Regions from separate parts of the Streptomyces parvus genome, predicted to be linked through region 3. Evidence: riboswitches for the same ligand, from Rfam matches in the RefSeq annotation. Region 3 holds a riboswitch; each other region holds the start of a gene.
The links. A riboswitch is a leader RNA that binds a small molecule or an ion and turns the genes downstream of it on or off. The one in region 3 is predicted to bind cyclic di-AMP.

Region 1: another riboswitch for cyclic di-AMP. It lies ahead of RNL97_RS15310 (M23 family metallopeptidase); the one in region 3 lies ahead of RNL97_RS20485 (C40 family peptidase).
Region 2: another riboswitch for cyclic di-AMP. It lies ahead of RNL97_RS31485 (transglycosylase SLT domain-containing protein); the one in region 3 lies ahead of RNL97_RS20485 (C40 family peptidase).
Region 4: another riboswitch for cyclic di-AMP. It lies ahead of RNL97_RS28900 (M23 family metallopeptidase); the one in region 3 lies ahead of RNL97_RS20485 (C40 family peptidase).

What each region holds. Positions count from the first base shown of each region.
Region 1 covers NZ_CP135079.1:3,200,158-3,207,872, reverse strand. The annotation lists gene RNL97_RS15330 (hypothetical protein) at 1-832, opposite strand, end outside; tRNA gene RNL97_RS15325 (tRNA-Met) at 1,101-1,174, shown strand; partial or broken gene RNL97_RS33110 (TipAS antibiotic-recognition domain-containing protein) at 1,292-1,447, shown strand; gene RNL97_RS15315 (PP2C family protein-serine/threonine phosphatase) at 1,590-2,816, shown strand; cyclic di-AMP (ydaO/yuaA leader) riboswitch at 3,101-3,252, shown strand; gene RNL97_RS15310 (M23 family metallopeptidase) at 3,265-4,296, shown strand; gene RNL97_RS15305 (aldo/keto reductase) at 4,507-5,454, shown strand; gene RNL97_RS15300 (PrsW family intramembrane metalloprotease) at 5,435-6,940, opposite strand; gene trmB (tRNA (guanosine(46)-N7)-methyltransferase TrmB) at 7,017-7,715, opposite strand, start outside.
Region 2 covers NZ_CP135079.1:6,789,720-6,797,434, reverse strand. The annotation lists gene RNL97_RS31505 (type III polyketide synthase) at 1-530, opposite strand, end outside; gene RNL97_RS31500 (UbiA family prenyltransferase) at 649-1,545, shown strand; gene RNL97_RS31495 (CARDB domain-containing protein) at 1,710-4,661, shown strand; partial or broken gene RNL97_RS31490 (dihydrodipicolinate reductase) at 4,782-5,090, shown strand; gene RNL97_RS31485 (transglycosylase SLT domain-containing protein) at 5,367-6,203, opposite strand; cyclic di-AMP (ydaO/yuaA leader) riboswitch at 6,207-6,365, opposite strand; gene RNL97_RS31480 (FAD-dependent oxidoreductase) at 6,849-7,715, shown strand, end outside.
Region 3 covers NZ_CP135079.1:4,281,393-4,289,107, forward strand. The annotation lists gene RNL97_RS20470 (response regulator transcription factor) at 1-441, shown strand, start outside; gene RNL97_RS20475 (C40 family peptidase) at 457-1,536, opposite strand; gene RNL97_RS20480 (hypothetical protein) at 1,738-2,091, shown strand; gene RNL97_RS20485 (C40 family peptidase) at 2,145-3,341, opposite strand; cyclic di-AMP (ydaO/yuaA leader) riboswitch at 3,340-3,506, opposite strand; gene pcrA (DNA helicase PcrA) at 3,797-6,235, shown strand; gene RNL97_RS20495 (M23 family metallopeptidase) at 6,300-7,715, opposite strand, start outside.
Region 4 covers NZ_CP135079.1:6,206,956-6,214,670, forward strand. The annotation lists gene shc (squalene--hopene cyclase) at 1-334, shown strand, start outside; gene RNL97_RS28870 (phosphorylase family protein) at 334-981, shown strand; gene hpnH (adenosyl-hopene transferase HpnH) at 987-2,006, shown strand; gene RNL97_RS28880 (aspartate aminotransferase family protein) at 2,003-3,400, shown strand; gene RNL97_RS28885 (helix-turn-helix domain-containing protein) at 3,464-4,072, shown strand; gene RNL97_RS28890 (DUF6126 family protein) at 4,137-4,310, shown strand; gene RNL97_RS28895 (tyrosine-protein phosphatase) at 4,345-5,157, opposite strand; cyclic di-AMP (ydaO/yuaA leader) riboswitch at 5,602-5,760, shown strand; gene RNL97_RS28900 (M23 family metallopeptidase) at 5,764-6,708, shown strand; gene RNL97_RS28905 (SGNH/GDSL hydrolase family protein) at 6,871-7,710, shown strand.

The DNA of each region.
Region 1 (7,715 bases), 1.1 Mb from region 3:
CCGGGTACCTCCTGCCCGACGGGCCGTCCTCGGGGCGCTCGGATCCCTTGGCCCGGTCGCTCTGCTCGTACTGGGTCCGGTCCGTCTCCCCCCGCCCGGGCTCGCCGCCGGCGTCCCTCGCCGGAACCGGTCGGCCGCGCGGCGGCGACGTCTGCTCCTGAGGACGACCGAAGCGCCGCTGGGAGTCGCCCTGGGCCGACGTGCCCCGAGCGGGGCCGGCGTCGGTGTCGGGGCGTGCCTCGGTCGCACCGGCTCGGTCGGTCTCGCCTCCGGCCGCCCCGTCCCGGGCGGCCGTACCGTACGACTGCTCGACTCCGGTGCGGTGGCGCTCCGTGTCCTCCTCGCGGTCCAGAGCGTCGCGCCCTCGCTGCTCCCGTTCATGGCGGGCGTTTCGCACCGCCCGGCGTTCGCGCCCGCTCATGACGGCCGAGCCGATGAGCATGAGGAGACCGCCGAGCAGGGCCAGTCCCACGCCGCTGCCGAGCCCGTCACCGTCGCCCGTGACGGTCAGGCTGCCCTGCGCCTGTGCCTGCCGGACCATCCAGAGGACGGCGAATCCGAGCGTGATGATTCCCGCGATCAGGACGAGGAGCCGCGATCGAAACGCGACGCCGAGAACCGTGAGGAGCGCCCCGACGAAGAGAGGGAGAAACATGGAGGCGAACAGCCCCGCACCCGAGTCCGTGATGCCGGCCCCGGTGAAGAGCTCCCAGACCCGGAAGTCGTGTCCGAGCCGCCCCTCGTACCAGTTGCGGAAGGGCGCCCAGACAGCTGCGGCAGCGCCGACGACCGCCAAGATCAGTCCGATGGTGTTACGGATACCCCGTGCCATGCCGCGACCTCCCGGCAAATCGGACGGTGCACGTAAGAAGCTCACATGCCGAACCCCACCCCTGAATTTCACGCTACGCCAGGCCCGAACGCCCTGCCATGCGACTCGACGGCTCCTGGTGCCGCCTCCTCCCGCCGCAGGTCCCGACGGCCGGGTGCTCGGCCCTGCGCGTCTCCGGCGCCACCTCGCCGTAACGGACGTGCCGGGGGGATGCCCGGAGCAATTGGTCAGCCGCACTCCGGGAATGCCGTACAGTTGTGTTTACCGACGCGGGGTGGAGCAGCTCGGTAGCTCGCTGGGCTCATAACCCAGAGGTCGCAGGTTCAAATCCTGTCCCCGCTACTGAAGATCCGGGCCCGGCACGCAGACAGCGTGCCGGGCCCGAGTCGTTGCCCGGCACGGAGTGGTCCATTCAGGAAATCGCCCGCCGGGCCGCACCACGATGCTGCGGGAGTCCGGGCTCCCGCGGCCGGCCGTTCGTACGTGATCGGGCTCGGGGGGATGTATGTCGCCGACCCGTGCTCCGGAAAGAACTACGATCGCTACGGGGACGGCACCGCCGCCTTCGTACGGGACGCACCGACGGTCCGCGCGCAGCACCGGCTCTCCGACTGACCACGGTCGGCCGGGCCGCCACTCGGGTTTCCCCCTATTCGGCCGATGCGGAGTCGCCGCTCGGCGCGGCTCCGGGAAGCCTGGGCGGGGCGCGGTACCGTCCGCAGCCGTGGGTGGACCGGGCAGGAGTGCACAGGTGGGGATGGCCGAGAGACGGCACAGCGGAGCGGCGGGGAGCATCGATGCCGTGGGCCGTGCGGTGTTCGGTTCCCGGGAGGGGGAGCTGACGTTCGGCGGTGGACGGGGCACCGGGCGGTTCATCCGGATGCTGCCCGCCCTGCTCATCGTCGGCGGACTGCTGTTCGACTGGCTGGCCCCGCCCAACTTCACCGCCGTCCCCCTCTTCGTCGCGGCCCCGCTCATCGCCGCCCCGTTCTTCTCGCTGTCCCGGACCGTCCGCACCGGGATCGCTGCGGTCATCTCCGTCACCGTGATGCGGATCTCCGACGGGACGTCCACCCAGGTGGTCCCGGTCATCGAGATGATCACCGTGCTCACGGGCTCGGTGCTGGCCCTCGTCATCAACGGCGTCGTGCGGCGCGGCAACGAGCAGCTCGCCTCGGCCCGCGCCGTCGCCGAGACCGCCATGCGGGCCGTGCTGCCGACGCCCGCCGAGCGGACCGGCGGGCTCCAGGTGGCCGCACGGTACGAGGCGGCCCAGGCGGACGAGTTCGTGGGCGGCGACCTGTACGCCGTCGCGGACACCCCGTACGGCGTACGGATCGTGGTCGGCGACGTCCGAGGCAAGGGGCTGGACGCCGTCGGCGCGGTGGCGGTGATCATCGGCGCGTTCCGGGAGGCCGCCGAGCAGGAGCGTTCGCTGGAGGGCGTGGCCCAGAGGCTGGAGCGGGCGCTGGCCCGTGAGGGGACGCGACGGTACGGGCTGGACGCCATGGAGGGGTTCGTCACCGCTGTACTGGCCGAGATCCCGCCCGGGGCGGCCACGGTCCGTCTGGTCAACCGCGGCCACCCCGAGCCGATCCTGCTCCACGCGGACGGGGCTCTGGAGGTGCTGGCGCCCTCGGTGCCCGCACTGCCGCTGGGGATGGAGCTGGGGGTGTGGCCGGACCGCGCCGAGGAGTGGGCGATGCCTCCCGGGGCGACGCTCCTCGCCTTCACGGACGGCCTGTCCGAGGCCCGGGACGCGAACGGGGTCTTCTACGATCCGGCCGCCCGGCTGCGCGGCCGGATCTTCCCGGGGCCGGAGGAGCTGCTGTCGGCGCTGACCGATGACGTACGGCTGCACACGGGCGGGCATGCCACGGACGACATGGCGCTGATCGCGGTCGGCCGGCCGGCGGAGGGGCAGCCCGTGCGCCGGACCACGGTGAAGATCGTGGGCCGGGGCGACGAGGACGCGGCCCGCTGACGTGGCGACCCCACGCGTCCACGCGTGTACGTGCCGACCGCCGGACTCGGAGCGATGACACGGTGTGTGATCGAAGCGCACCGCTCCGCATAACATTTGATACACCGTCAGAAAAAGACGTGTGGCTGAGCTCCGGTCAAGTCGCCCGATTCCACCCGCTTGTGCCCCGTACCTCCCACCCCTGTTCGTTAATGATCAACAGGAACAGCTTGGAATCGGGCCCGGGTGTCTATTAACGTTCGATAACGCAGCGCGGTCGTCACAGCCGTCGTCAGGGACGGCGCCGCGCGCGAGCGCCGAATTCCGCAAGGGAACCGGGGAACCACCTACATGGGGTGAATCGGACGCCTGCGTCTCGTGAGAGGCGGAGGGGCCCGTAGGAGACCTTCCTGCTCCGAACCCGTCAGCTAACCCGGTAGGCGAGAAGGAAGGAAAGGAGTGCGCCCACGTGGCGTCCAACAAGCCTGCCCCTGAGGCCCCGTCACCCTTCAGCCCCGACAGCTACGGTGGCGCCGAGCGGTCCGTGGGGGAGTGGAATCCCACCGAGGACTCCATCCGTCCCGTGCGCGGCAGGCACCGCGTCGCCAAGCAGCGTGGTCTGGCCCGTAGCTCCACCGTCCTCGGGGTCGGCGTCATAGCGGCCGTCGGAGCGGGGGGCATGGCCACCGCTCAGGACAAGGCACCCGTCTCCATCTCTCTTCCCGATTCCATCGCGGACAACCTCCCCGACGCCAAGTCCCTTCCCGGCGTCGGGTCCTTCATGTCCGACGACGCGGAGGCCGTCCCGGTCGCCGCGGCCGCGCCGCTCACCACCGCCGGACTCACCAGCGCCGAGGCCGAGCAGGGCACCGACGCCGGCGAGGCACTGCGCGCCCGGATCCTCCAGCAGGCCGAGCAGCAGCAGGCCAGCGCCGACGCCGAGGCCAAGGCAGCGGCGGAGAAGGCAGCCGCCGAGAAGGCGGCGGAAGAGGCCAAGAAGCAGCAGGGCGAGGCCGAGGCCGAAGCCGCCGCGAAGAAGAAGGCGGCAGAGGAAGCGGCGAAGAAGAAGGCGGAGGAGGAGCGTCTCGCCAAGCTCGCCGCCAGCTTCTCCCTGCCGGCCTCCTCGTACACGATCAGCTCGACCTACGGTCAGTCCGGCGCGATGTGGTCCTCCGGCCAGCACACCGGCCTCGACTTCGCAGGGGCGGCCGGTTCGCCGCTCAAGGCCGTGCACAGCGGCACGATCACGTCGGCCGGCTGGTCCGGTTCGTACGGCTACCGCACGGTGCTCCAGCTCGATGACGGCACCGAGATCTGGTACGCCCACCAGTCCTCGATCGACGTCTCGGTCGGCCAGAAGGTCACCACGGGCGAGACCATCGGCCGCATGGGCGCCACCGGCAACGTGACCGGCGTCCACCTCCACATGGAGGTCCGCACCGCGGGCGGCTCGGCGATGGACCCGATGGCCTGGCTGACCAGCAAGGGCCTGCAGGTCTGAGCCCTCGGGCCGGCGCGCGCCGTCGGCCCGGGGCCGCCCTTCTCCGGCGGCCCGCCCCGAAACCCCGGCAGCCCTGACGCACACCCCCCGACGTCAGGGCTGCCGGTCTGTCCGGGGGAGGGGGCGACAGGCCCGGAAGGCGTACGCGGCGGAATCCCGGACGGAGTACGCGGCGGAATACCGTCCCCGCCCGGCCCGTTGGACCCTCGCATGACTTCCACGCGCACTCTCCTCGGCACCTCCGGCCTCCAGGTCTTCCCCCTCGCCCTCGGCGGCAACGTCTTCGGCTGGACGGCGGATGAGGAACAGTCCTTCGCCGTCCTGGACGCGTACGTCGCGGCCGGCGGCAACTTCATCGACACCGCCGACGCGTACTCCGCCTGGGTCGAGGGCAACCACGGCGGCGAGTCGGAGACCGTCATCGGCAAGTGGCTCGCCTCCCGTGGCAACCGGTCCGACATCGTCGTCGCCACCAAGGCCGGCGCCCACCCCGACTTCCGGGGCCTGGCCGCCGGCACCATCAAGGGCGCGGCCGAAGCGTCCCTGCGCCGCCTCGGCACCGACCACATCGACCTCTACTACACGCACTTCGACGACGAGACCGTCCCGGTCGAGGAGATCATCACCGCCCTCGACCAGCTGGTGAAGGACGGCAAGGTGCGCCACATCGCCGCCTCCAACATCAGCCCCGAGCGCCTCGCGGCCTCCCTCGCCTTCTCCGAACGCGAGGGCCTCGCCCGGTACGTCGCGCTCCAGCCGCACTACAACCTGGTCTCCCGCTCCACCTACGAAGGCGCGCTCCAGGACACCGCGGCCGACGCGGGCCTCGCCGCCGTCCCGTACTACGCGCTCGCCTCCGGCTTCCTCACCGGCAAGTACCGCCCCGGTACGACGGTTCGGAGCGCACGGTCCGCGAAGGCGGGCGGACACCTGGAATCGGAGCAGGGCCGCAAGGTGCTGGCCGCCCTCGACCAGGTGGCCGGGGAACGGAACGCCGAGATCGCGACGGTGGCCCTCGCCTGGCTCGCCGCGCAGCCGACCGTCGCCGCGCCGATCGCCTCCGCCCGTACGGTCGAACAGCTCCCCGCCCTCGTCGCGGTCGCCGACCTGCGGCTGACCGACCGGGAACTCGCCCTGCTCACCGAGGCGTCGGCCTGACGGAGCCGGGGTCGCCGTACCCGTAACCGTACGGCTGCGCCTGGGTCTGTCCGTACGGCTGTCCGTACGCCGGGCCGTATCCGTGGCCGTTTCCCGGCCCGGGGCCGTAGCCCTGCCCCGGGCCGTACCCGTACGGCGTCGGCGCGTGGTGTCCGGAGTGGGCGTGGCGGCCGTGGTGCGGGCCCCGGCGGGACGTGAGGCGCGCCGCGTGGGTCAGGGCCGGGGCCGCGACGTCCCGGCGCTGCCACAGGTGGTGCAGCAACTCCCGCTCCCGGGCGCCGAAGTCCGGGCCCACCGCGCCGTGGCGGGCCCGGCGGCGCAGACCCGCGAGCGACGTCGCGAACGACTCGTACTCCGCGACCGCGCGGGCCGCCGCCCGGCCCCGGGTCCGGTCCTGCTGCCAGTGGCGGGCCAGGTCGCGGGCCATGCCCCGGGCCCGCATGGAGGAGAGCGCCGACGGCTCGGCGGGGGCGAGCCAGCCGGCCGCCGCATACGCGGGCAGCTCGGCGGCGAGCGTACGCAGCTCCCGCTGGCGCGACCAGATCGCCACCCAGGTCACCAGGGCGAACGCCGGGACCATGACGATCCCGTACACCGCGTAGAAGCCGTACGGGCCGAAGGCCGACGAGCCGTTCCACAGGGCGTGCAGCCCCATGGCCAGCAGCAGCCCCAGCACCGGCAGGGCGATCCGGCGGACCCGGTGGCGGCGGGCGCTGACGGCCGCGAAGCCGAAGCCGAGGCCGGTGAGGACCGTGAACAGGGGGTGCGCGAACGGGGACATGACGATCCGCACGAAGAACGTCCCCGCCGTCACCGAGGCGAACCCGGAGCTGCCGATCTGCTGGTCCTCGCCGAAGGCGTTGCCCAGATAGAGGATGTTCTCGGTGAACGCGAAGCCCGTCGCGGTGAAGCCGGCGACGACGATGCCGTCCACCACCCCGCTGAACTCCCGTCTGCGGAACAGGAAGATCAGCAGCACGGCCGCCGCCTTCGCGCTCTCCTCCACGACGGGGGCGATCACCGTCGCCCCCAGGGTGTCCGCGCTCGCCGGGTCGGCCGTCGCGGTGGCTATCCAGCGCGTGGCGAAGGAGTTGGCGATGATCGCGACGAGAGCCGCGGCGCACGCGCCCCAGGCGAAGGAGAAGATCAGATTCCGCCAGGGCCCCGGCTCGACCCGGTCCAGCCAGCGGAAGGCGGCCATCAGCAGCGGCACCGGAAGCACCGCCAGACCGAGGCCGACCAGGAACCCCTCAGGACCGGTCTGTTCGCGGACGAGCGCGAGGATCACCAGGCCGCACAGCAGGAGCGCCACGATTACGGCCCCGGCACGGAACGCCTTGCTGCGCCACACCATGCCGACGCGGCGTGGCCGGTAACGCGCCCGGCCACGCTCCGGCGCCGCGCCCAGGACCTCGTCGAGCCGCTGCTCGTGGAGGAACGGGACGGCCGGGTGCGCCTGCTGATGCTGCACGGAGGGGTCGGACACCTCTCGACCCTAACGAGGAGCACTGACACCCGGCGACGGCGCATCCGGCCAGGACATGGCCGTACGCCGTCGTGCGTCAGACGCGGGCGAACAGCAGGTCGTGGACGACGTGCCCCTTGTCCAGGCCCTGGCCCTCGAAGCGGGTGAGCGGCCGGAACGCGGGACGCGGGGCGTATCCGCCGTCGGCCGCGGTGTTCTCGAAGCGGGGGTGCGCGGTGAGCACCTCCAGCATCTGCTCGGCGTACGGCTCCCAGTCCGTGGCGCAGTGGACGATCGCGCCCGGCTTCAGCACCGGCGCCACCAGGTCCAGGAAAGCGGGCTGGATGAGCCGCCGCTTGTGGTGCCGGGCCTTGGGCCACGGGTCGGGGAAGTAGACCCGTAGGCCGTCGAGGGACTCGGGGGCCAGCATCTCGCGCAGCAGGATGACCGCGTCGCCGTTGGCCACCCGTACGTTCGTCGAGCCCGCCTTGTCCGCGAGGCCGAGAAGATTGCCCTGGCCGGGGGTGTGGACGTCGACCGCGAGAATGCCGGTGCCCGGGTCGTCGGCCGCCATCTGCGCGGTGGCCTCGCCCATGCCGAAGCCGATCTCCAGGACCACGGGCAGCCCGTCGAACAGCTCGGCCAGATCGAGGACGCGCTTGCCGTCGATGTCCAGGCCCCACTTCGGCCACAGCCGCTCCAGGGATTCCTGCTGGCCGGTGGTCACCCGGCTGCGGCGCGGCTGGAAGCTGCGGATCCGGCGCTCGTGGTGCGAACCGGCCGGGTCGGCGGCGGG
Region 2 (7,715 bases), 2.5 Mb from region 3:
TCGTGGCGCTGGAAGGTGAGGGAGCAGAGTTCGACCGACAGGAGCACGGCCACGTCGTCGGGACGGCCGAGGAGGTAGTCGTGCAGCCGCGCCGTTCCGGCGGCTCCGGCGACGCAGCCGAGGCCGAAGACGGGCAGCCGTTTGACGTCGGACCGCATCCCGAGCCGGGTGACGAGCCGGGCATCGATCGAGGGGGTCGCGATGCCCGTGACGGAGGTGAACATCAGCAGGTCGACGTCGGAGGGGCGCAGTCCCGCCGCCCGCAGCGCGCCGCGTACGGCCTGGGCGCCGAGGTCGACGGCGGACCGGATGAACACGTCGTTGGACGGACCGAAGCCGTCGAGGTCGCCGTAGCCGTCCAGCGGCAGCACGGTGTGCCGGCTGCGGACCCGGGCGTTCTCGTGGAGCCGGTCGAGGACGCGGCGGTCGGCACCGGGCGGCAGGCAGGTCCGGGCCACCATGTCGGTGACCTCGCGCTGGGTGTGGCGGTGCGACGGCAGAGCCCCGTGCACCGCGGCGATGCGGGTCATCCTGCCTCCTGCTTCGGTGGCGTCATGCCCCCATCCTGCCCACAAGGTGGTGCGAAACGGCGCAAAAGACCCGCCCGGTCGTGGCATTGACGGGGCGACAGCCCCCTACGATCGCCCGATGGACGCCATGGAGAGGGTGGACCCGGCGGGTTCCGTTCCGGTCGACGTCGCTCCGGCCGGTGCCGGGCAGCGGGGTGGCCGGGTCATGGGGCTCGCGCTCGCGTGTCACCCCGGGCCCGCGCTCGCGGTGACCGCGCTCGCCTGCGCCCTCGCCCTCGGCTCCGGCCTCGGCGGTCCCCGTTCCACGCTGGTCACGGCGGCCGTGCTGACCGGCCAGCTCTCGGTGGGCTGGTGCAACGACGCGTACGACGCGCGGCGTGACGCCCGGGCGGGCCGCCGGGGGAAGCCCGCGTCCGACGGCACGGTCGGGGCGGGCGCGGTGTGGGCGGCGGCGACGGCCGCGCTCGCCCTGTGCGTACCGCTCTCGCTGGCCTGCGGGCTCCTCGCCGGTACGGTGCACCTTGCCGCGGTCGCGGCCGCCTGGCTCTACAACCTGCGGCTCAAGGCGACCGCCCTGTCCTGGCTGCCGTACGCGGCCGGGTTCGGCGCCCTGCCCGCCGCCGTCACCCTCTCCCTGCCCGGCGGGCCGGCACCCCGGTGGTGGACGGTGGCGGCCGGGGCCCTGCTCGGGTTCGCGGCGCATCTGGCCGACACGCTCCCGGACATCGCGGCGGACCGGGCGGCCGGGATCCGGGGCCTTCCGCACCGGCTGGGCGACACGGGGACCCGGCTGCTGCTGCCGCTGCCGCTCCTCGGCGCTACGGCGGTGCTGGCGCTCGGGCCGCCCGGACCGGTGGGCGCCGGGGGTGCCGCGGCGCTCGCCCTGGCCGGGGCGGCGGCGCTCGCCGGTCCGGCGCTCGGCCGCCGGTGGCGCAAGGCGGCACTGGCCGGAGCGGTGGCCGCGGCGGCGGTGGATCTGGCGTTGCTGCTGGCCCGGGGCGTGGCGGCGGGCTGAACAGGTTCTCGTCGGCGGCTGCCTGACAACGCGTCATGTCACGCGCCCGGATGACATGGCCATGCGAAGACCGTTGACAAATCCGAAACGGCGCAGAAATCTGTGAATCTCTGACCGCAAAAGATTGACTTGTGGGCTCAAATATTGTGGAAGCAGAGGTCATCATGAGATGGAAGCGACTCACCGGACGGACGGTCGCCGGGCTGCTGGCAGCCGGACTGATCTCCGCCGGGCTCCTGCCCGTCACCGCGAACGCGGCTGAGGCCACGGACCTCGCGCGGGGCAAGACCGTCACCGCCAGCGGATCGCACGGCGGATACCCGGCATCGAACGCCAACGACGGCAGGCTCGACAGCTACTGGGAATCGAACGGCCACCCCGCCGACCTGACGGTGAAGCTCGGCGCGGACGCGGACCTCGACTCCGTGGTCCTCAAGCTCAACCCGGACCCGATCTGGGCCACCCGCACGCAGGACATCCAAGTGCTCGGCCGGGCGCAGGGCGGCACTGCGTTCACCTCGCTGCGCACCCGCGCCGGCTATGTGTTCAACCCCGGCTCCAACCGGAACACGGTGACCATCCCGGTGGACGGCCGGGTCGCCGACCTCCAGCTGAAGTTCTTCTCCAACACCGAGGCTCCCGGCGCCCAGATCGCCGAGATCCAGGTCTTCGGGACGGCCGCTCCCAACCCGGACCTGACCGTCAGCGCGCTGTCCTGGAGCCCCTCGTCACCGTCCGAGACGGACGACATCACCGTCGAGGGCACCGTCCGCAACGCCGGCTCGGCCGCCTCCCCCGCGACCGCCGTCCATGTGAGCCTGGGCGGCGTGGTCGTGGGCAGCGCGCCGGTCGGCCCCCTCGCGGCCGGGGCCTCGGCCCCGATCTCGGTCGAAGTCGGCAAGCGGCCGCGGGGGGCGTACACCGTCTCGGCACTGGTGGACCCGACCGACACGGTCGCCGAGTCGGACAACACCAACAACAGCCGCACCACCGCCTCCCCGCTCGTGGTCGGTCAGAGCCCCGGCCCCGACCTGGAGGCCCGCTCCATCACCTCCAGCCCGGCCAACCCGGCCGTCGGCGCGGCGGTCACCTTCACCGTTGCGGTGCACAACCGCGGCACCAGTGCGGTGAACGCGGGCACGGTCACCCGGCTGACCGTCGGTTCCACCACGCTCAACGGCACCACCCCGGCCATCGCCGCGGGCGCGACCGCGAACGTCACGGTCGGCGGCAGCTGGACGGCGGCGAGCGGCGGCGCGACCCTGACCGCCACCGCCGACGCCACGAACCTGGTCGCCGAGACCAGTGAGACCAACAACACCTTCGCCCGGTCCATCGTCGTCGGACGCGGCGCCGCCGTCCCGTACACCGAACTGGAGGCGGAGAAGGCCGACTACAAGGGCACACTGCTCCAGTCCGACGCCGAACGCACCTTCGGGCACACCAACTTCGCCACCGAGTCCTCCGGCCGCGAGTCGGTGCGGCTCAACTCCACCGGTGACTACGTGGAGTTCACCTCGACCGCCCCGGCGAACTCGCTCGTCGTCCGCAACTCCATCCCGGACGCGCCGGGCGGCGGCGGCCGCGATGCGACCATCAGCCTGTACGCCGACGGCGAGTTCGTCCGCAAACTCGGCCTCTCCTCGAAGCACAGCTGGCTGTACGGGAACACCGACAGCCCCGAGGGGCTCACCAACACTCCGGGCGGCGACGCGCGGCGGCTGTTCGACGAGTCCCACGCCCTGCTCACCGAGACCTACCCGGCGGGAACGGAGTTCCGCCTCCAGCGCGACGCGAGCGACAACGCCGCCTTCCACATCATCGACCTGATAGACCTGGAGCAGGTGGCGGCGCCCTCCTCGCAGCCGTCCGGCTGTGTCTCCATCACGACGTACGGCGCGGTGGCGAACGACGGGCTCGACGACACGGCCGCCATCCAGCGCGCGGTGACGGCCAACCAGAACGGCCGGATCGACTGCGTCTGGATCCCGGCGGGCCAGTGGCGCCAGGAGCAGAAGATCCTCACCGACGACCCGCTCGACCGGGGCCAGTGGAACCAGGTCGGCATCCGGGACGTGACGATCCGGGGCGCGGGCATGTGGCACTCCCAGCTCTACACGCTGACCCCGCCGCATGAAGCGGGCGGTATCAACCACCCGCACGAGGGCAACTTCGGTTTCGACATCGACGAGAACACGCAAATCTCCGACATCGCCATATTCGGTTCGGGCACGATCCGCGGCGGTGACGGCAACCACGAGGGCGGCGTCGCGCTCAACGGCCGGTTCGGCAAGGACACGAAGATCAGCAATGTCTGGATCGAGCACGCCAACGTGGGTGTCTGGGCCGGCCGCGACTTCGACAACATCCAGGAGCTGTGGAACCCGGGCGACGGCGTCGAGTTCACCGGCATGCGGATCCGCAACACGTACGCGGACGGCATCAACTTCGCCAACGGCACCCGGAACTCCACGGTCTACAACTCATCGTTCCGCAACACCGGCGACGACGCGCTCGCCGTCTGGTCCAGCAAGTACGTCAAGGACCAGACCGTCGACATCGGCCACGACAACAGCTTCCGCAACAACACCATCCAGCTCCCGTGGCGCGCCAACGGCATCGCGATCTACGGCGGTCACGGCAACAAGATCGAGAACAACCTGATCTCCGACACCATGAACTACCCGGCCATCATGCTGGCGACCGACCACGATCCGCTGCCCTTCTCCGGGCAGACGCTGATCGCCAACAACGGCCTGTACCGCACCGGCGGAGCCTTCTGGAACGAGGACCAGGAGTTCGGTGCGATCACCCTCTTCCCGCAGAATCTGCCGATCCCCGGAGTCACGATCCGCGACACGGACATCGTCGACTCCACCTACGACGGCATCCAGTTCAAGACGGGTGGCGGCCTGATGCCGGACGTCAAGATCCAGAACGTGCGGATCGACTCGTCCAACAACGGCTCCGGCATCCTCGCGATGGGCGGCGCACGCGGCAATGCGACGCTCACCGACGTGACGATCACCGACTCGCGCGACGACCATGTGCTGATCGAGCCGGGTTCGCAGTTCACGATCTCCGGCACCCCGAACGGCGCCCGCGCGAAGCGCTGAACGACCTGACCGGCTCCCGGGCCGGCGGATCCCCCGCCGGCCCGGGAACACCCTTTGCCCCGGGGATTCGGTGGGGTCACAACTCTGGGAAGTGCAAGGCCCCGGAGCTACCCTCCGCGCATGATTCCCACGGTTGTCTGGGGTACCGGCAACGTCGGCCGCGCGGCGGTCCGCGCCGTCGAGGCCCCTCCGGCACTGACGCTCGCCGCCGTCCTCGTGCACGGTCCCGCCAAGGTCGGCCGCGACGCGGGCGAACTCGGCGGTCTCGGGCACCCGCTCGGGGTCGCGGCCACCGACGGCATCGGCGCCGTCCTGGCCTCCCGCCCCCGGGCGGTGGTCTACACGGCGTCCGGCGACATCCGTCCCGATGACGCCCTGGCCGACATCGGCCGGGCGATCCGGGCCGGTGCGGTGGTCGTCACGCCCTCCCGGGGGACGTGCCCGACGATCGCCGCGGCTCCCAGAAAAGAACCTGTTCCAGTGATGAATCTTCGACGCGAAACACCCTTGGCCCCGCTGTCCTGCATGTCATTGTCGTTCATGTGACGTCCCTCACTCTCCGCAGAGTGCAACAGGTTCTCCTGCGGTTCGCGAGGTAAGTACACGAGAAACTCGGGGGTAACTTCCCGGCGACACCCCGGGACCACGAAGGGGCCCCGGACCGTGCGGTCCGGGGCCCCTTCGTGCTGTGCGGTCGCGCAGGGATCAGTAGGCGCCGAAGACGTTGTCGATCGAGCCGTAGCGGTCCGCCGCGTAGTTGCACGCGGCCGTGATGTTGGCGACCGGGTCGTAGCTGTCGGTCGAGGTGCCGGGCACGTGGTAGGCCTGGAACGTCGGGTCGATGACCTGGAGCAGCCCCTTGGACGGGGTGCCCTTGACCGCGTTGGAGTCCCAGTTGTTGATGGCGGCCGGGTTGCCGGAGGACTCGCGCATGATGTTGCGGTGGATGCCCTCGTAGGTGCCGGGGATGCCCTGCTCCGCCATGATCGCCAGCGATTCCCGGATCCAGCCGTCGAGGTCGTTCGTGTAGGTGACGACCTTCTTCTCGGCGGCCGGAGCGGCCTTTGCCACGGGGGCGGCGTTGATGCGCTCCGAACGGTCGGCGCGGTCCGCCGAAGCGCCGCGCGCGGCGGACGGAGAAGCCTTGGAGGTCTTACCGTCCGACGAGGCATCGGACGTGACTCCGATGTCCAGCTTGATACCCGGGTGAATGAGATCGGGATTCGATCCGATGATCTTCCGGTTTCCTTCGTACAGCTTCTTCCAGCCGCCGCTGACGGAATGCTCGCGAGCGATCTTGGAAAGCGTTTCGCCGGCCATCACGGAATGCTTGGCGGGGGCGGCCTTCGCGGCGGGATTCGCCTGGGCGACCACCGCGGCGGGCGCCACGGCCTGCGCCGCGGCGGCGGGGGCAGGAGCGGCGAAGGCGCTGGTGGCACCGATCACCGGGAGGGCGAGAACGGCTCCACCGGTGGTCACGGCGGCGAGGCCGCGGCCGAGCGAGATGGACTTGGGACGACGGTGCTTACCCAGTGCGGGCATGGGGGATTTCCTCTCCGGCGCCTGCGAGGTGAGCTGTCGGGTTCAGACGGGAGATGTCTGGCCGCACGGTCGTGCGACTTCACCCCAAGCCGTTCCGGTTACGGATCGGCGGCTTACCTGGGTCCCCCGCTCCTGCCGTACGTGAGTGGGTTTCGGATTCCCGGACGGCGGCAGGATTCGGCGTTCCATCCGGATTGACGGTGACCGTAGGCGAGAAACATCGGACGGAACAAGCCCTGCATTCCCGATTTCCCTTTCCGCGCATGATCGAATAGCGGAATTGCCGGATCGGGCCGCGCCGTCACGGCGTCAACTTTCCTCGCGCAGAAGGGAACCGATACGTCCGCTTCGGCGTCCGCCCTCTTGGACGTGACGCTCACCACTCCCTCGCGGCGATGGCGAAATTGCGCCTAAGCAAATGCCCCGGTAACCCTAATAAGCCCTTTATTGACCATGAGCCCCATAGGGGCCAAATCGACCATATCGGTAGAACAAAACGGGCCGATCGGGCACTCCAGGCGGGGTCGGCCGAAGGGCCCGCCCGGCGATCGCTTACGGTGTGAGGTGGAGACTAGTAAGCCAACCCTTACCTCCGACGTACGCTGTACCTGCCCGCGTTCGCCCGCCCCGAAGGATCACCACGCCATGACACGCCCCGTCCGCGTCGCCATTGTCGGAGCCGGCCCCGCCGGTATCTACGCTGCGGACGCGCTGCTCAAATCCGAGGTCTGCCAGGACCCGGGGGTCTCCATCGACCTCTTCGAGCGCATGCCCGCCCCCTTCGGTCTCATCCGCTACGGGGTGGCCCCCGACCACCCGCGGATCAAGGGCATCGTGAAAGCCCTGCACCAGGTGCTGGACAAGCCCCAGATACGGCTCTTCGGGAACGTCGGCTACCCGCACGACATCGGCCTGGACGACCTGCGGTCGTTCTACGACGCGGTGATCTTCTCGACCGGCGCCGAGGCCGACCGCGCGCTCGACATCCCCGGCATCGAACTGGACGGCTCCTACGGCGCGGCCGAGTTCGTCTCCTGGTACGACGGGCACCCCGAGGTCCCGCGCACCTGGCCGCTCACCGCGGAGAAGGTCGCCGTGCTCGGCGTCGGGAACGTGGCCCTGGACGTGGCCCGGGTCCTGGCCAAGACGGCCGACGAACTGCTGCCCACCGAGATCCCGGACAACGTCTACCAGGGTCTCAAGCAGAACAAGGCGCTGGAGGTGCATGTGTTCGGGCGGCGTGGGCCGGCGCAGGCCAAGTTCAGCCCGATGGAGCTGCGGGAGCTGGACCACTCCCCCCACATCGAGGTCATCGTCAACCCCGAGGACATCGAGTACGACGAGGGCTCCATCGCGACCCGCCGCGAGAACAAGCAGGCCAACATGGTCGCGCAGACCCTGGAGAACTGGGCGATCCGCGACGTCGGCGACCGCCCGCACAAGCTGTTCCTGCACTTCTTCGAGTCCCCGGTCGAGATCCTCGGCGAGGACGGCAAGGTCACCGCGCTGCGC
Region 3 (7,715 bases):
CCTCTGATGGGCGCGGTGGAGAACCCGGTCCGCTTCCTCGCGCTGTCCGTGTCGGACGCCGCGGAGGACGTCATCGGCGTGATCCGGGGCGGTGCCCGCGGCTACGTCACCAAGACGATCACCGGCACCGACCTCGTCGACTCCGTCTTCCGGGTCCAGGAGGGCGACGCCGTCTTCTCCCCCCGCCTGGCCGGCTTCGTCCTCGACGCCTTCGCCTCCACGGACGCCCCGCCGGTCGACGAGGACCTGGACCGCCTCACCCAGCGCGAGCGCGAGGTCCTGCGGCTGATCGCCCGCGGCTACGCCTACAAGGAGATCGCCAAGCAACTGTTCATCTCGGTGAAGACGGTGGAGTCGCACGTCTCGGCGGTGCTGCGCAAGCTCCAGCTCTCCAACCGGCACGAACTGACCCGCTGGGCGACGGCGCGACGGCTGGTCTGAGGCCGCGGCGGGCTGCTACGCCACCCGCGTCGCGCCCGCGAACGGCATCTGGTCGATCGGCGCGATGCGTACCGGTGCTCCCGGACGCGGGGCGTGGATCATCTGGCCGCCGCCGATGTAGAGGCCGACGTGGCTGATCCCGGAGTAGAAGAACACCAGGTCGCCGGGGGCCAGTTGGGAGCGCGGGATGCGCCGGCCGGCGTTGATCTGGGTGTAGGTGGTGCGCGGCAGGCTCACGCCCGCCGCCTTCCAGGCCGCCTGGGTGAGGCCGGAGCAGTCGAAGGCGTTCGGGCCGGTCGCGCCCCAGACGTACGGCTTGCCGATCGCGCCGTGGGCGAAGGCGATGGCCTGCCCGGCACGGGAGTCGGGGGCCGAGGCCGGACCGCTGCGGGCCGTGGAGCGGTCGGCGTGGCCCGGGCCGCCGCCGTGCCGGGCGTCGGCGGAGCGCTCGAAGTCGGCGCGCTCGTCGGCGGTGAGGGTGTCCAGCAACTGCCGGGCGTCGGCCAGCTTGGCCCGGACCGCGGTGCGGTGCTCGCGCAGTTCGGTGCGGCGGGCGGCGAGGCGTTCGGTCTCCTGGTCGGCGCGGGCCTTGACCTGGGCGATCCGGGAGACCTGCCGCTTGATGCTCCGCAGCAGCCCGGTCTGCCGGTCGCCCGCCCGGTCGAGGTAGGAGGCGCGTTCCAGATAGGCGTCGGGGTCGGAGGAGAGCGCCAGTTGCAGGGCCGGGTCCAGGGTGCCGGAACGGTACTGCGCGGTGGCCAGCGAACCGAGCGCGTGCCGGGCGGTGTTGAGGCGGCCGGTGCGGCGGGCGGCCTCGTCGGTCAGGGCGTCGACGGTGCGGGTCGCGGCGTCCGCCTTCTCCTTCGCCCCGTTGTACTTCTCGGTGGCGACCTCGGCGTCGTGGTAGAGCCGGTCGACCTTCGCCTTGACCTGTGCCGCGGTGGGAGCCGGTTCGGCGGGGGCCGCGCCCGCCCCGGTGACCGAGCCGGCGGTGGCCGCCCCGGCGAGCGCCAGGGTGGCGGCGGTGCGGGCAGCAGGGCCGGTGAGCGGGCGCTGCTTGGGTTTTCGATGAGCTGACCTGCGGTGCGCTGCCACGGGGGCGGCATCCTTCCTCTCGGCTGTCCGCCGGCAACGGCGGCGGGTCCGGGATGGACGCTAATCCCGGCGCGGAGAAAAGAGTCGCCATGACAGCTATTGCCCTGATGTGGCGTTTCGCCGGCCACGGATGATCGAAGTGCCGAGCAAGGCTTGCCTCACTGAAGAGTAAAACTCTGGCCATGGCTAGGCTCCCGAGCCATGGACGTACTCATCAATGTCTTCGTCGCCCTGCACATCATCGGCATCGCCTCCCTGCTGGGAGGCTTCCTGACGCAGATGAAGGCCATGGGGTCGGGGACCGCCCGGTTCACCCCCGCGATGCTGCACGGCGCGCTGACCATGCTGGTCACCGGCGTGGCCCTGGTCGGCCTCAACCAGGCCGACGACCAGACCGTGAACAACGTCAAGATCGGCATCAAGCTGGCGCTGCTGGTCGTCATCCTCGCCCTGGTCTACGTCAAGCGTGACGAGGAGAAGGTCGACAAGGGCGCGTTCATCGCGGTCGGCGCCCTGACGACCGTCAACATCTTCATCGCCACCGTCTGGACCTGAGCCCGGACCCGAACCTGTCGGGGCGGCCGGTGACCGGCCGCCCCCGCCCTGTGTCACGCCGGGCGTACGCTCCCGTAGATCGGCATGTAGTAGATCGACTCCTCGCGCACGTTCGCGCCCGGCTTCGGGGCGTGGATCATCATCCCGTCGCCCTTGTAGATGCCGACGTGGCTGATGTCGTCGTAGAAGAAGACCAGGTCCCCGGGCTGGAGGTCGGACGTGGCGACCCGCGTGCCGACCTCGACCTGGTCCCATGTGGTCCGGGGCAGGGTCACGCCCGCCTCCCGCCAGGCCGCCTGCGTCAGCCCCGAGCAGTCGTAGCTGGAGGGGCCCGTCGCGCCCCACACGTACGGCTTCCCGATCTGGGCGCGGGCGAAGGCCAGCACCTTCTCCGCCTTGGCGGCGTAACCGCTGCCCGTCCCGGAGCCGGACCCCGGACCCGTGCCCGTACCGGTGCCCGATCCGGACCCCGAACCGCCGCCGGACCCCTCCGCGGCCTCCTCGCGGGTCTTCTCCTCGGCCTCGGCCTTCTCCTTCGCCTCGGCGGCCTGGCGGGCGGCCAGCTTCGCCGCCTTCTCCTTCGCCTCGGCCTCCTTCTTGCGCTCCAGCTCCGCCAGCCGCGCCTTCTCCTCGGCGGTCAGCCGGGACAGCAGTCCGCGCGCCTCGGTCAGCTTGGTCTGGACGTCCTTCTTGCTGGAGGCGAGGGTGGCCTGCGTCTCGGTCAGGGTCTCCAGGCTCTTCACGGCCTCCGCGCGCTTCCTGGCCGCAGAGGCCTGCTGCGTACGGAAGTCGCTCACGGCCTTCTGCTGCTTCTCCGTCGCCCGGTCCATCAGCCGGCTCTGGTCGAAGTACCCCTGCGGGTCGTCCGCGAAGAAGAACGTCGCCGTGGGCGCGATGCCGCCGCTGCGGTACTGGGCCGCCGCGTAGGAGCCCAGCGCCCGCCGTGCTTCGTTGATCTTCTCGGTCCGCTTCGCCACGTCCGCGAGCAGCGTGTCGACCTTCCTCTGCTGGGACGAGGAGGCGGCCCTGGCCCGGTTGTACTCCTGGGTCGCCGTGCCCGCCTGCCGGTACAGGGCGTCGACCTTCCTCTGCACGTCCTCGATGGCGGGCTTGGGCTCCGCGGGCGCTGCCGTGGCGCTCTGCGTGGAGAGCAAGGTCACCGAGGCCAGCGCGGCCGTCGTCAGCCCGACGGCGGGGGTGGTGGTGCGCACCTTCGTGCGCGGCTTGCGATGCGATGCCAAGACCGGCATCTCCTTCCGTGGACCGCCTACCGGGTTAGCTGTCGGGTTCGGACGGAACGGAAGGCTGTCCTACGGTCCGCATGCGGGAGCATGGACCGATTCACCCCGGTTCTGCGTGTGGGTCCCCGGTTCCGGACTGCCATGACGGCAGGACGGATTCGGCAGAGGTGTCCGTCAGGCGCGGTTCGCCTCTGGGAGGTACGGATCACCTGACCGAGCACGCTAGCCAAAGCGCCCCACCGCTGGGAAGGACGATGAGCGATATGCCCGATACATTTTCGTGACCTTTCCGGATCGAGGGCCCGGCACCCCCTCCGACCGGGCGCTCCTTCACGGAACGTGGACGTCCGCTCTCCGTGCGTACGGGCGAGGGGCAGGCGATTCCCCGGTGCGGGCGGCCGCTTCCGGCCGCTTCCCGGCTTCGGCACAAGGTTGTCAGTCCGTCCGCCTAGACTCGACAGGCGATGAGCAGCCTCTTTGACGACAACTTCCTGACCGGCCTCCAGCCCGCGGAGGACGGCCCCCCGCCGCCCCCCGAGGACCACGCGCCCGAAGCGGTGCCGGAGGGACTCTTCGAGGGCGTCTACGACGCGCCCCCGCCGCCCCGGGACGGGTACTACCGGGACGGCCACCCGCGCCCGGCGATCGACTCCGCCGCGCTGCTCGACGGGCTCAACACCGAGCAGCGCGCCGCCGTCGTGCACGCCGGGTCCCCGCTGCTCATCGTCGCCGGGGCCGGCTCGGGCAAGACCCGGGTGCTCACCCACCGCATCGCCCACCTGCTGGCCGAGCGGGGCACGCACCCCGGGCAGATCCTCGCGATCACCTTCACCAACAAGGCCGCGGGCGAGATGAAGGAGCGCGTCGAGCAGCTCGTCGGCCCGCGCGCCAACGCCATGTGGGTCATGACCTTCCACAGCGCGTGCGTCCGCATCCTGCGCCGCGAGTCGAAGAAGCTCGGCTTCACCTCGTCGTTCTCGATCTACGACGCCGCCGACTCCAAGCGGCTGATGGCCCTGGTCTGCCGCGATCTGGACCTCGACCCCAAGCGCTACCCGCCGAAGTCCTTCACCGCCAAGGTCTCCAACCTCAAGAACGAGCTCATCGACGAGGAGACCTTCGCCGGACAGGCCGCCGACGGCTTCGAGAAGACCCTCGCCCAGGCGTACGCGCTCTACCAGGCCCGCCTGCGCGAGGCCAACGCCCTGGACTTCGACGACATCATCATGACGACGGTCCACCTCCTCCAGGCCTTCCCGGACGTCGCCGAGCACTACCGCCGCCGCTTCCGCCACGTCCTGGTCGACGAGTACCAGGACACCAACCACGCCCAGTACACGCTGGTCCGTGAGCTGGTCGGCCCGGCCGGGGAGAACGACGCCCCCGCCGAGCTGTGCGTGGTCGGTGACGCGGACCAGTCGATCTACGCCTTCCGGGGCGCGACCATCCGCAACATCCTCCAGTTCGAGGAGGACTACCCGAGCGCGACGACGATCCTGCTGGAGCAGAACTACCGCTCCACGCAGACGATCCTCTCCGCCGCCAACGCCGTCATCGAGCGCAACGAGAGCCGCCGCCCGAAGAACCTCTGGACCAACGCCGGCTCCGGCGCCCGCATCACCGGCTATGTCGCCGACACCGAGCACGACGAGGCGCAGTTCGTCGCCGACGAGATCGACCGGCTCACCGACGCCGGCGACGCCAAGGCGGGCGACGTCGCCGTCTTCTACCGGACCAACGCCCAGTCCCGTGTCTTCGAAGAGATCTTCATCCGCGTCGGCCTGCCCTACAAGGTCGTCGGCGGCGTGCGCTTCTACGAGCGCAAGGAGGTCCGGGACGTCCTGGCCTACCTCCGCGTCCTCGCCAACCCCGAGGACACCGTCCCGCTGCGGCGCATCCTCAACGTCCCCAAGCGCGGCATCGGCGACCGCGCCGAAGCCATGATCGACGCCCTGTCGATGCGCGAGAAGATCTCCTTCCCGCAGGCGCTGCGCCGCGTCGACGAGGCGTACGGCATGGCCGCCCGCTCCTCCAACGCCGTCAAGCGGTTCAACACGCTGATGGAGGAGTTGCGCACGATCGTCGAGTCCGGCGCCGGACCCGCCGTCGTCCTGGAAGCCGTCCTGGAGCGCACGGGCTATCTCGCCGAGCTCCAGGCCTCCACCGACCCGCAGGACGAGACCCGGATCGAGAACCTGCAGGAGCTCGCCGCCGTCGCCCTCGAATTCGAGCAGGAGCGCGGAGAGGAGGAGGGCGCGGGCACGCTCGCGGAGTTCCTGGAGAAGGTCGCGCTCGTCGCGGACTCCGACCAGATCCCCGACGAGGACGAGGACGGCTCCGGCGTCATCACGCTGATGACCCTGCACACGGCGAAGGGCCTGGAGTTCCCGGTCGTCTTCCTCACCGGCCTGGAGGACGGCGTCTTCCCGCACATGCGGGCCCTCGGCCAGACCAAGGAGCTGGAGGAGGAGCGCCGCCTCGCGTACGTCGGCATCACCCGCGCCCGCGAACGGCTCTATCTGACCCGGGCCGCCATGCGCAGTGCCTGGGGCCAGCCCTCGTACAACCCGCCGTCGCGGTTCCTGGAGGAGATTCCCGAAGCCCACCTGGACTGGAAGCGCAAGGGCCCGATGGCCGCCCCCGCCGGGCCCACCTCCGGCATCACGTCCTCGCTGTCCTCCTCCCGCTCCCGCTCCGGCCCCTCGGGCTTCGCGACCCGGCGCTCCTCGGACAAGCCGACGGTCGCCCTGGCCGTCGGGGACCGGGTCACGCACGACCAGTTCGGCCTGGGCACGGTGACGGCCGTCGAGGGCCACGGCGACCAGGCCAAGGCGACGGTCGACTTCGGTGACGAGCGCCCGAAGAAGCTGCTCCTGCGGTACGCGCCGGTCGAGAAGCTGTAGGACACGCGGGAGGGGGAAGGGCCGAAGCCCTTCCCCCTCCCGCGTGTCCGCTCTCGCCGTTCCCTCAGGCCGGGTTGAGACCCTTGCTGCGCAGCCACACCAGCGGGTCGATCGCCGTGCCGCCGCCGGGCCGGACCTCGAAGTGCAGGTGCGGGCCGGTGGAGTTGCCCGAGTTCCCGGAGTACGCGATGACGTCACCGGCCTTCACCGGGCCCGAGCGGATCCTGGTGCTGCTGAGGTGGCAGTACCAGGTCTCGGTGCCGTCGGCGGCGGTCACGATCGCCATGACGCCGTAGGCGCTGTTCAGCTGGGTGCGTACGGTGCCGTCGGTCGCGGCCATCACCGGAGTGCCGTACGAGACGGGGAAGTCGATGCCCGAGTGCACGGACATCCAGTTGACGCCCGCCTGGCCGTAGTAGGCGGAGAGCCCGTGCTGCTTGACCGGCAGGACGAACTTGGGGCGCAGCGCCTCACGGCGTGCGGCCTCCTCCTCGCGCTTCTTCTTCTCCGCCGCCTGCCGCTCCCGCAGGTCGATGCGCTCCTGGGTGCGGCTCGCGCGCTCGCGGAAGTCGTCGCTGCCCTCGGAGAGCTGCGCCAGCTGGCTGTCCAGCCGGTTGTTCGCGGCGACCGGCTTGACCGTGCTGGGGTCGGCGACCGCCAGCGAGGTGGTCGTCTCCTCCGGTTTCTCCTCACCGCCGGGCATCCCGCCGACCGAGGCGGCCGCGATGCCCGCGACGCTCATCACGCAGGCGGAGGGCACCGCGACGGTCAGCAGGGCGGAGCGCTTGGCGGGGGTGCGGCGGCGGGCCCGGTTGCGCGGGGCGGGGGGACGGGCCGCGGTGCGGTTCACGGAGTGCGGGGCGGGGAAACCGTCCCCGGGGTCCTGCTCCGGCTCCGGCGCGGTGTCCGGTGCGATGTCGTGGGCGAGGGCGTCGAACTGGGCGGTGGAGGACGCGTCGGCCGCCGGTTCACCGGCCGTGCGGTCCGCCTCGGCCGGCCCCTCGGGCGCCGTCGCGTCGGCCTGCTGCTGTTCGTACGGCGAGTGCGACGTCTGTTCGGGCTCGTACGCGGCGTCCCCGGGCGTGGCGCCGGAGTTCCAGGCGGTCGCGTCGTAGGCGCCGGTGTCGTACGCGGCCGTGCCGTACGCGCCGGTCTCGTAGGCCCCGGTGTCGTAGGCGCCGGGGGTGAAGGCCGTGGTGTCGTAGGACCCGGTCTCGTAGGCGTCCGCCCCGTAGACGCCGCCGGTCGCGTACGCGGTGTCCGCCGGATACGTACCGGTCTCGTAGGCGGACGTCTCGTACGTCCCGGTGCCGTATGCCCCGGTCGCGTACGCCTCCGCCCCGTACGCGGCGTCCGTGCCGTACGGGGCGGAGGGGAAGCCGGTGGTGGGGAACGCGCCGGTGTCGGCGGTCGCCCACTGGCCGGTCAGGTCCTGGTCGTCGACCTGCTGCCAGGCCCCGGAGGTGTCCCACTGCTGCGC
Region 4 (7,715 bases), 1.9 Mb from region 3:
CGGCGGCTGGGGCGAGGATCTGCGCTCCTACCAGGAGGAGAAGTGGATCGGGCACGGTGAGTCCACCGCCTCCCAGACCGCCTGGGCGCTGCTCGCCCTCCTCGCCGCGGGACGCCGGGACACCGCCGCGGTCACCCGAGGCGTCACCTGGCTGACCGAGGCGCAGCAGGCCGACGGCTCCTGGGACGAACCGTATTTCACCGGCACCGGATTCCCCTGGGACTTCTCGATCAACTACCACCTCTACCGCCAGGTCTTCCCCCTCACCGCACTCGGGCGCTACGTGCACGGCGACCCGTTCGCGGACCGCGCGGACGCCGCCGAGGGGGTTTGATGGACGATCCGCGGGGGCCCGGGAACCCCGTGACGCCGCTGCTGGTCGCCTGCGCCCTCGGCATCGAGCAGGTGGCCCTGCGCAGCGGCAGGGGCGCCCCGGGGCCGGTCCGGGTGCTGCGTACCGGAATGGGCCCCCGGGCGGCGGAGGCGGCCGTGGCGCGCCTCCTGGGCCCCGGCGGATTCCCCGACGCCGCTGTGATCGCCTCCGGCTTCTGCGCCGGACTCGCCCCGGGGATGCACCCCGGGGACCTGGTCGTCGCCGAGGAGACCCGGGACGCGGACGGCACCACCCCCTGCGCCGGCACCGGCGTCCTAATCGCCGCCCTCACCCGCGCCCTCCCCGGGCGCGGCGTCCACACCGGCCCGCTGACCGGCTCCGACCATGTCGTACGGGGGCCCGAGCGGGCCGCGCTGAGGGCGAGCGGGGCCATCGCGGTCGACATGGAGTCCGCCGCGACACTGCGTACCGCCCTGTGTCACGGACCGCGCCCGGTTGCGGCCGTCCGGGTGGTCGTGGACGCTCCTGAGCATGAGCTCGTCCGTATCGGCACGGTCCGCGGTGGAATATCGGCGTTCCGCGTACTTCGTGTCGTCCTACCGGCTTTCTATGAATGGCACCGATCTTTACTGCTCCCCAGGAGGTGAGCTAGATGGCCATGCCGCTCCGCCAGACCATCAAGGTTGCGACGTATCTCTTCGAACAGAAGCTCCGCAAGCGTGAGAAGTTCCCGCTGATCGTCGAGCTGGAGCCGTTGTTCGCCTGCAACCTCGCCTGCGAGGGATGCGGCAAGATCCAGCACCCGGCCGGTGTCCTGAAGCAGCGCATGCCGGTCGCCCAGGCGGTGGGCGCGGTGCTCGAATCAGGGGCCCCCATGGTGTCCATCGCCGGTGGTGAGCCGCTGATGCATCCGCAGATCGACGAGATCGTGCGCCAGCTCGTCGCCCGGAAGAAGTACGTCTTCCTCTGCACCAACGCGATGCTGATGCGGAAGAAGCTCGACAAGTTCACCCCGTCCCCGTATTTCGCCTTCGCCGTGCACATCGACGGACTGCGCGAGCGGCACGACGAGTCGGTCGCCAAGGAAGGCGTCTTCGACGAGGCCGTCGCCGCGATGAAGGAGGCCAAGCGGCGCGGCTTCCGCGTGACCACCAACTCCACCTTCTTCAACACCGACACCCCGCAGACGATCATCGAGGTCCTCAACTACCTCAACGACGACCTGCAGGTCGACGAGATGATGATCTCGCCCGCCTACGCCTACGAGAAGGCCCCCGACCAGGAGCACTTCCTCGGCGTCGAGCAGACCCGCGAACTGTTCAAGAAGGCGTTCGCGGGCGGCAACCGTTCCCGCTGGCGGCTCAACCACTCGCCGCTCTTCCTGGACTTCCTGGAGGGCAAGGCGGACTTCCCGTGCACCGCCTGGGCGATCCCGAACTACTCCCTCTTCGGCTGGCAGCGCCCCTGCTACCTGATGAGCGACGGCTACGTACCGACGTACCGTCAGCTCATCGAGGAGACCGACTGGGAGAAGTACGGCCGGGGCAAGGACCCGCGCTGCGCCAACTGCATGGCGCACTGCGGCTACGAGCCCACGGCTGTGCTCGCCACCATGGGATCGCTCAAGGAATCCCTGCGTGCGGCGCGGGAGAGCGTGGGCGGCAACCGGTGACGGACGGCGGGCCGGGCGGCTTCGACCTGGGACGGCTCCTGGCCGAGCGCGGGGCCGAACGGTACGAGCTGCATGAGCGCCACCTGAACCACCAACTGCCGCGCATGCTGCACACCATCGGCTTCGACAAGGTCTACGAGCGGGCCGAGGGCGCGTACTTCTGGGACGCGGAGGGCAACGACTACCTCGACATGCTCGCCGGGTTCGGCGTCATGGGGATCGGCCGGCACCACCCGGTCGTCCGCAAGGCCCTCCACGACGTGCTCGACGCCCAGCTCGCCGACCTCACCCGCTTCGACTGCCAGCCGCTGCCCGGACTGCTCGCCGAGAAGCTGCTCACCCACAGCCCGCACCTGGACCGCGCCTTCTTCGGCAACAGCGGCACGGAGGCGGTCGAGACGGCATTGAAATTCGCCCGGTACGCCACCGGGAAGCCCCGGGTCCTCTACTGCGACCACGCCTTCCACGGACTCACCACGGGATCCCTCTCGGTCAACGGGGAGCGCGGCTTCCGCGACGGCTTCGCCCCGCTGCTCCCCGACACGGCCGTCCCGCTCGGCGACCTCGACGCGCTGCGCCGCGAGCTGAAGCGGGGCGACGTCGCGGCCCTGGTCGTCGAGCCGATCCAGGGCAAGGGCGTGCACGCCGCCCCGCCCGGCTATCTGCGCGGGGCCCAGGAGCTGCTGCACCGGCACAAGGCGCTCCTGATCGCCGACGAGGTCCAGACGGGCCTCGGGCGTACCGGGGACTTCTACGCCTACCAGCACGAGGAGGGGGTCGAGCCCGATCTGGTGTGCGTGGCCAAGGCCCTTTCCGGCGGCTATGTGCCGGTCGGCGCGACCCTCGGCAAGGACTGGATCTTCCGCAAGGTCTACTCCGCGATGGACCGGGTCCTCGTCCACTCCGCGAGCTTCGGTTCCAACGCCCAGGCGATGGCGGCCGGGCTCGCCGTCCTGACGGTGATGGAGGACGAGGAGACCGTCGCCAACGCCCGGCGCACCGGCGATCGCCTGCGCGAGCGGCTGGCCGCCCTGGTGGACCGGTACGAACTGCTGCACGAGGTGCGCGGCCGCGGGCTGATGATCGGCATCGAGTTCGGCAGGCCGTCGTCGCTGAAGCTCCGCAGCCGCTGGACCATGCTCCAGGCGGCCCGCAAGGGACTCTTCGCCCAGATGGTCGTGGTGCCGCTGCTCCAGAAGCACCGGATCCTCACCCAGGTCTCCGGCGACCGCCTGGAAGTGATCAAACTGATTCCGCCGCTGGTCATCGGGGACGCGGAGGTGGACCGTTTCGTGGAGGCGTTCACCTCCGTCATGGAGGACGCGCACAGCGGCGGCGGGCTGATGTGGGACTTCGGCCGGACGCTGGTCAAGCAGGCCGTGGCCAACCGCTGACCTGGCACTTGCCTCTGAGGCAAGTTACTTGCCTCAGAGGAAAGATCCTGGCCCAATAGAGGTATGAACCCTCCGGACGAAGGGGTGCCGGACGAGCTCCCCGGCGTCGCACCCCGACTGCGCGATCTGCGCCGTTCCCGCGGCCTCACCCTGGAGACCGCGGCCCAGCGGGCCGGGCTCTCCCCGGCCCATCTCTCCCGGCTGGAGACCGGCCGCAGGCAGCCCTCGCTGCCGATGCTGCTGGGGCTCGCCCGCATCTACGGTACGACGGTCTCCGAGCTGCTCGGCGAGCAGCCGCCCGAACGGGACGCGATCATCCGCGGCGGCGGCTTCGAGGGGGCCAAGGCCGACGGCTGGATGTACCGGCAGGCGGGCGGCTCCGGCCGCGCCATGCAGGCGCTGCGGGTACGCGTCCCGTACGGCGCCCAGGGCGACCTGGTCCGGGTCCACCCCGGCGAGGAGTGGCTGTACGTCCTGGAAGGCCGGCTGCGGGTCGGGCTCGGCGACGCCGTCCACGACCTCGAACCCGGCGACAGTGCCCACTTCGACTCGCTCACCCCGCACCGGATCGCGGCCGTCGACCGCTGCGGCGCGGAGCTGCTCTTCGTCCACTCCCTGTTGCAGAGCCCCGCCGCCGAACTCTGCCTCGGCAGCGGATTGCACCCGCGCTGACCGGCCGTTCCCGCCGGCTCCACCCTTCACTCCACCGGCCGCGAGGCCGACAGAGAGGACCGTCATGTCCGATTCCGAGCACTATGACCCGCTGGGCCCCGGACGCCGCGCGAACGAGGACCCGCAGGAGAAGCGGATGCCGCGCGGCGTCATCATCCGGCTCTTCGCCTATCTGGTGGCGGGCCACATCGTCGCTGGCTTCCTCTACCTGCTCTTCGTGGTGGCCGGGAGCAAGTGACGCGCCGTCCCGGGGCGAACTGTCACCGGAGGGGTCAGCCCGCGTCGAGCAGCCGCTCGCGCAGCCGCTCCCGGGTCTCGGGGGAGATCTTCAGCCCCTCGGACAGATAGCGGTCCGTCGTTCCCCAGTTCTCCTCGATGGCCGCGAAGGCCGCCGCGAGGTAGGCGGGCCGCGCCCCGAACAGCGGGTCCAGCAGCTCCAGCACCTCGGGCGACATGCCGGCTCCGGACGGATCGGAGCGCTTCACCTTGTACCGGCGGTGGAGATCGTTGGACTTGAGGTAGTCCTCCTCGATCGCCTCTCGTACGACGCCGACCGCGAGCAGGGCGACCGCGATCGAGAGGCCGGCCCGGTCCTTGCCCGCCGCGCAGTGCATCAGCGCCGGGACGCTGTCCTCGGCCAGGGCGTGCAGGACCCGGCTGTGCTCGGCGGTGCGGTCCTCGATCGTCGCGCGGTACATCCGGATCATGCGGTCGACGCCCTTGCCGCCCGCTAGGACCGAACGCAGCTGCTCGATGTTGCCGCTGCCCACCAGCCGCCAGAACTCCGCGCCGTCGGCCGGGTCCGAGAGCGGAATGCTGACATTGCGGACACCGGCCAGCTCGATGTCGTAACCGTCGAGCCGGTGGTCGGCGGAGTGGCGGAAGTCGAAGATCGTGTGCAGTCCCAGCCCGTCGAGGAAGGCCGCGTCCTCGGCGGTGGCGTGCGCCAGATGGCCACTGCGGTAGAGCCGGCCGAAGGCGGTGCGCCGCCCGTCCGTCGTGGGGAGCCCGCCCACATCGCGGAAGTTGCGGACTCCGGTCAGCACGGTCTCTGTCGGCGGGACCTGCGGCACCTGCTGGGTCACGGGGGCTCCTGGGATCTCGGGCGTCGGCGCGGCTCTCCGGCGAGGGCGCTCCCGTGACGATACGACATCGATTCGACGGAAAATCATCACGGCCGCCTCCCCGGCGACGGGTGCCGGGGAGGGTGGGCTGACCCGGTGTCAGGAGCGCCGCTCGCGACATGTCCGTATTGGTGCATTTCGCAGAACATGCCCCGCTAATGGGGGAGATGGGATTTCGGAGGTGAGCGGGATCATATCCGTGACGGTCCGTGGTGAGCGCACCGTCGAGCTTTCCCGTTGCCCGTACGGAAATCCAAGATCCGTGATCCACGGAGTGTGACGGGAAATCCGGAGCGATATCGAATCGATGATTCCGCCGCGCAACCGATGGCTTGTTCCGCCCGTCCCGACCGGTTTACGGTCACCGTCAATCCGGACGGATCGCCTAATCCTGCCGCCGCCCGGAATTCGCACCCACCCACTCACGTGTGGCAGGAGCGGGGGAACCAGGTAAGCCGCCGATCCGGAGATCCGGACCGGCTAGGGGTGAAGTCGCCGCAACGCGACCGGGCATCTCCAGCCCGAACCCGACAGCTCACCTCGCAGGCGCCGGAGAGGAACTTCCCCATGCCCGAAAAGGGTAAGCACCGTCGTCCGAAGTCCGGCCCGATCTCCCGCGGCTTCCTCGCCGCAGGGACCGGCGGCGCCGCACTCGCCCTCCCGCTCATCGGCGCCACCGGCGCGAACGCCGCGGGCCAGGCCGCCCCGGCCGCCAAGCCGGCCGTCGCCTCGGTCGCAGCCGCGCACACCGCTCCGGCCGCGTCGAAGGCCGCCCCGAAGACGTACGCCGTGGTCGCCGGCGACTACCTGTCGAAGATCGCCGCCGAACACCAGCTCAAGGGCGGGTGGGAGAAGCTCTACCAGGACAACCGCTCCACCGTCGGCGACAACCCCAGCCTGATCCACCCGGGCATGAAGCTGACCCTCGGCGCCAAGGGCTCCGCCCCGGCCGAGAAGTCCGCCGCCCCCAAGGCCGCCCCGAAGAAGGCCGAACCGGCACCGAAGGCCGCGCCGAAGGAAGCCCCCAAGGGCGACACCATCTCCGCCGACGACTCCGAGAGCTCCGGCGCCTCCGCGCAGACCGGCTCCTCCGAGGCCGCCGGCTCCGGCTGGTCCGCCCCGCTGGCCAACGCCAACGTCACCACCCAGTACCGCGCTTCCGGCGCCAGTTGGTCCAGCGGTTACCACACCGGTTCGGACTTCCAGGCCGCCTCCGGCACCCCCGTCCTCGCCATCGGTCCGGGTACCGTCGTCTCGGCCGGCAACAGCGGCTCGTACGGCAACGAGGTCGTCATCAAGCACGAGGACGGCATGTACTCCCAGTACGCCCACCAGTCCTCGCTGAACGTCTCGGTCGGCCAGAGCGTCACCGGCGGCCAGCAGATCGGCCTCTCCGGCTCCACCGGCAACTCCACCGGCCCGCACCTGCACTTCGAGGTCCGCACCGGCCCGAGCTACGGTTCGGACGTCGACCCGATCGCCTACCTGCGTCAGCACGGCGTCTCCGTCTGACCGATCGGCGACGAGAAGTGTCCGAGAGGCGGTGCGCGGCGGCGCACCGCCCCTCGCTTTATTCCGGGTTTACCGAAAACTGACCGGGTGGTCTATCTCACCACCCGTCAACCCCGTATTACGGTCGCGTAGGTCACATCGGACGATGCAGGATAAGTCCTTGTGGCAGACGATTCGAGAAACAACCAGCAGCACACCATCGGGTCGTACGCGGCGATCGGCGACAGTTTCACCGAGGGCGTCGGCGACCCCGGCCCCGACGGGACCTTCGTCGGCTGGGCGGACCGCTTCGCGGTGCTCCTCGCCGACCGGCTCCCGGCCCCCGATCCGGCCGGCCCCGAGGACGCCCCGTACGAGGACTCCCCGCACGGGGACTTCCGCTACGCCAATCTCGCCGTGCGCGGACGCCTCCTCGACCAGATCGTGGAGGAACAGGTCCCGCGCGCCAAGGAACTGGCCCCCGACCTGGTCAGCTTCTGCGCGGGCGGCAACGACATCATCCGGCCCGGCACCGACCCCGACGATCTCGCCGAGCGCTTCGAGCGGGCCGTCGCCGATCTGAGCAACGCCGTCGGCACGGTCATGGTCACCACCGGCTTCGACACCCGGGGCGTTCCGGTGCTGCGCCACATGCGCGGCAAGATCGCCACCTACAACGTCCACCTGCGGGCCATCGCCGACCGCTACCAGTGCCCCGTGCTGGACCTGTGGTCGCTGCGCTCGGTCCAGGACCGCCGCGCGTGGGACGCCGACCGGCTGCACCTGTCGCCCGAGGGCCACACCCGCGTCGCGCTCCGCGCCGCCCAGATCCTCGGCCACGAGGTGCCCGCCGATCCCGACCAGCCCTGGCCGCCGCAGGCCCAGCGCAGGCCCTTCGACGCGCGGCGCGACAACATCCAGTGGGCCCGCGAGTACCTGGTGCCCTGGATCGGCCGACGGCTGCGCGGCGAGTCCTCCGGCGACCACGTCGCGGCCAAGCGCCCGGACCTGCTGCCGCTGTAGCAGGC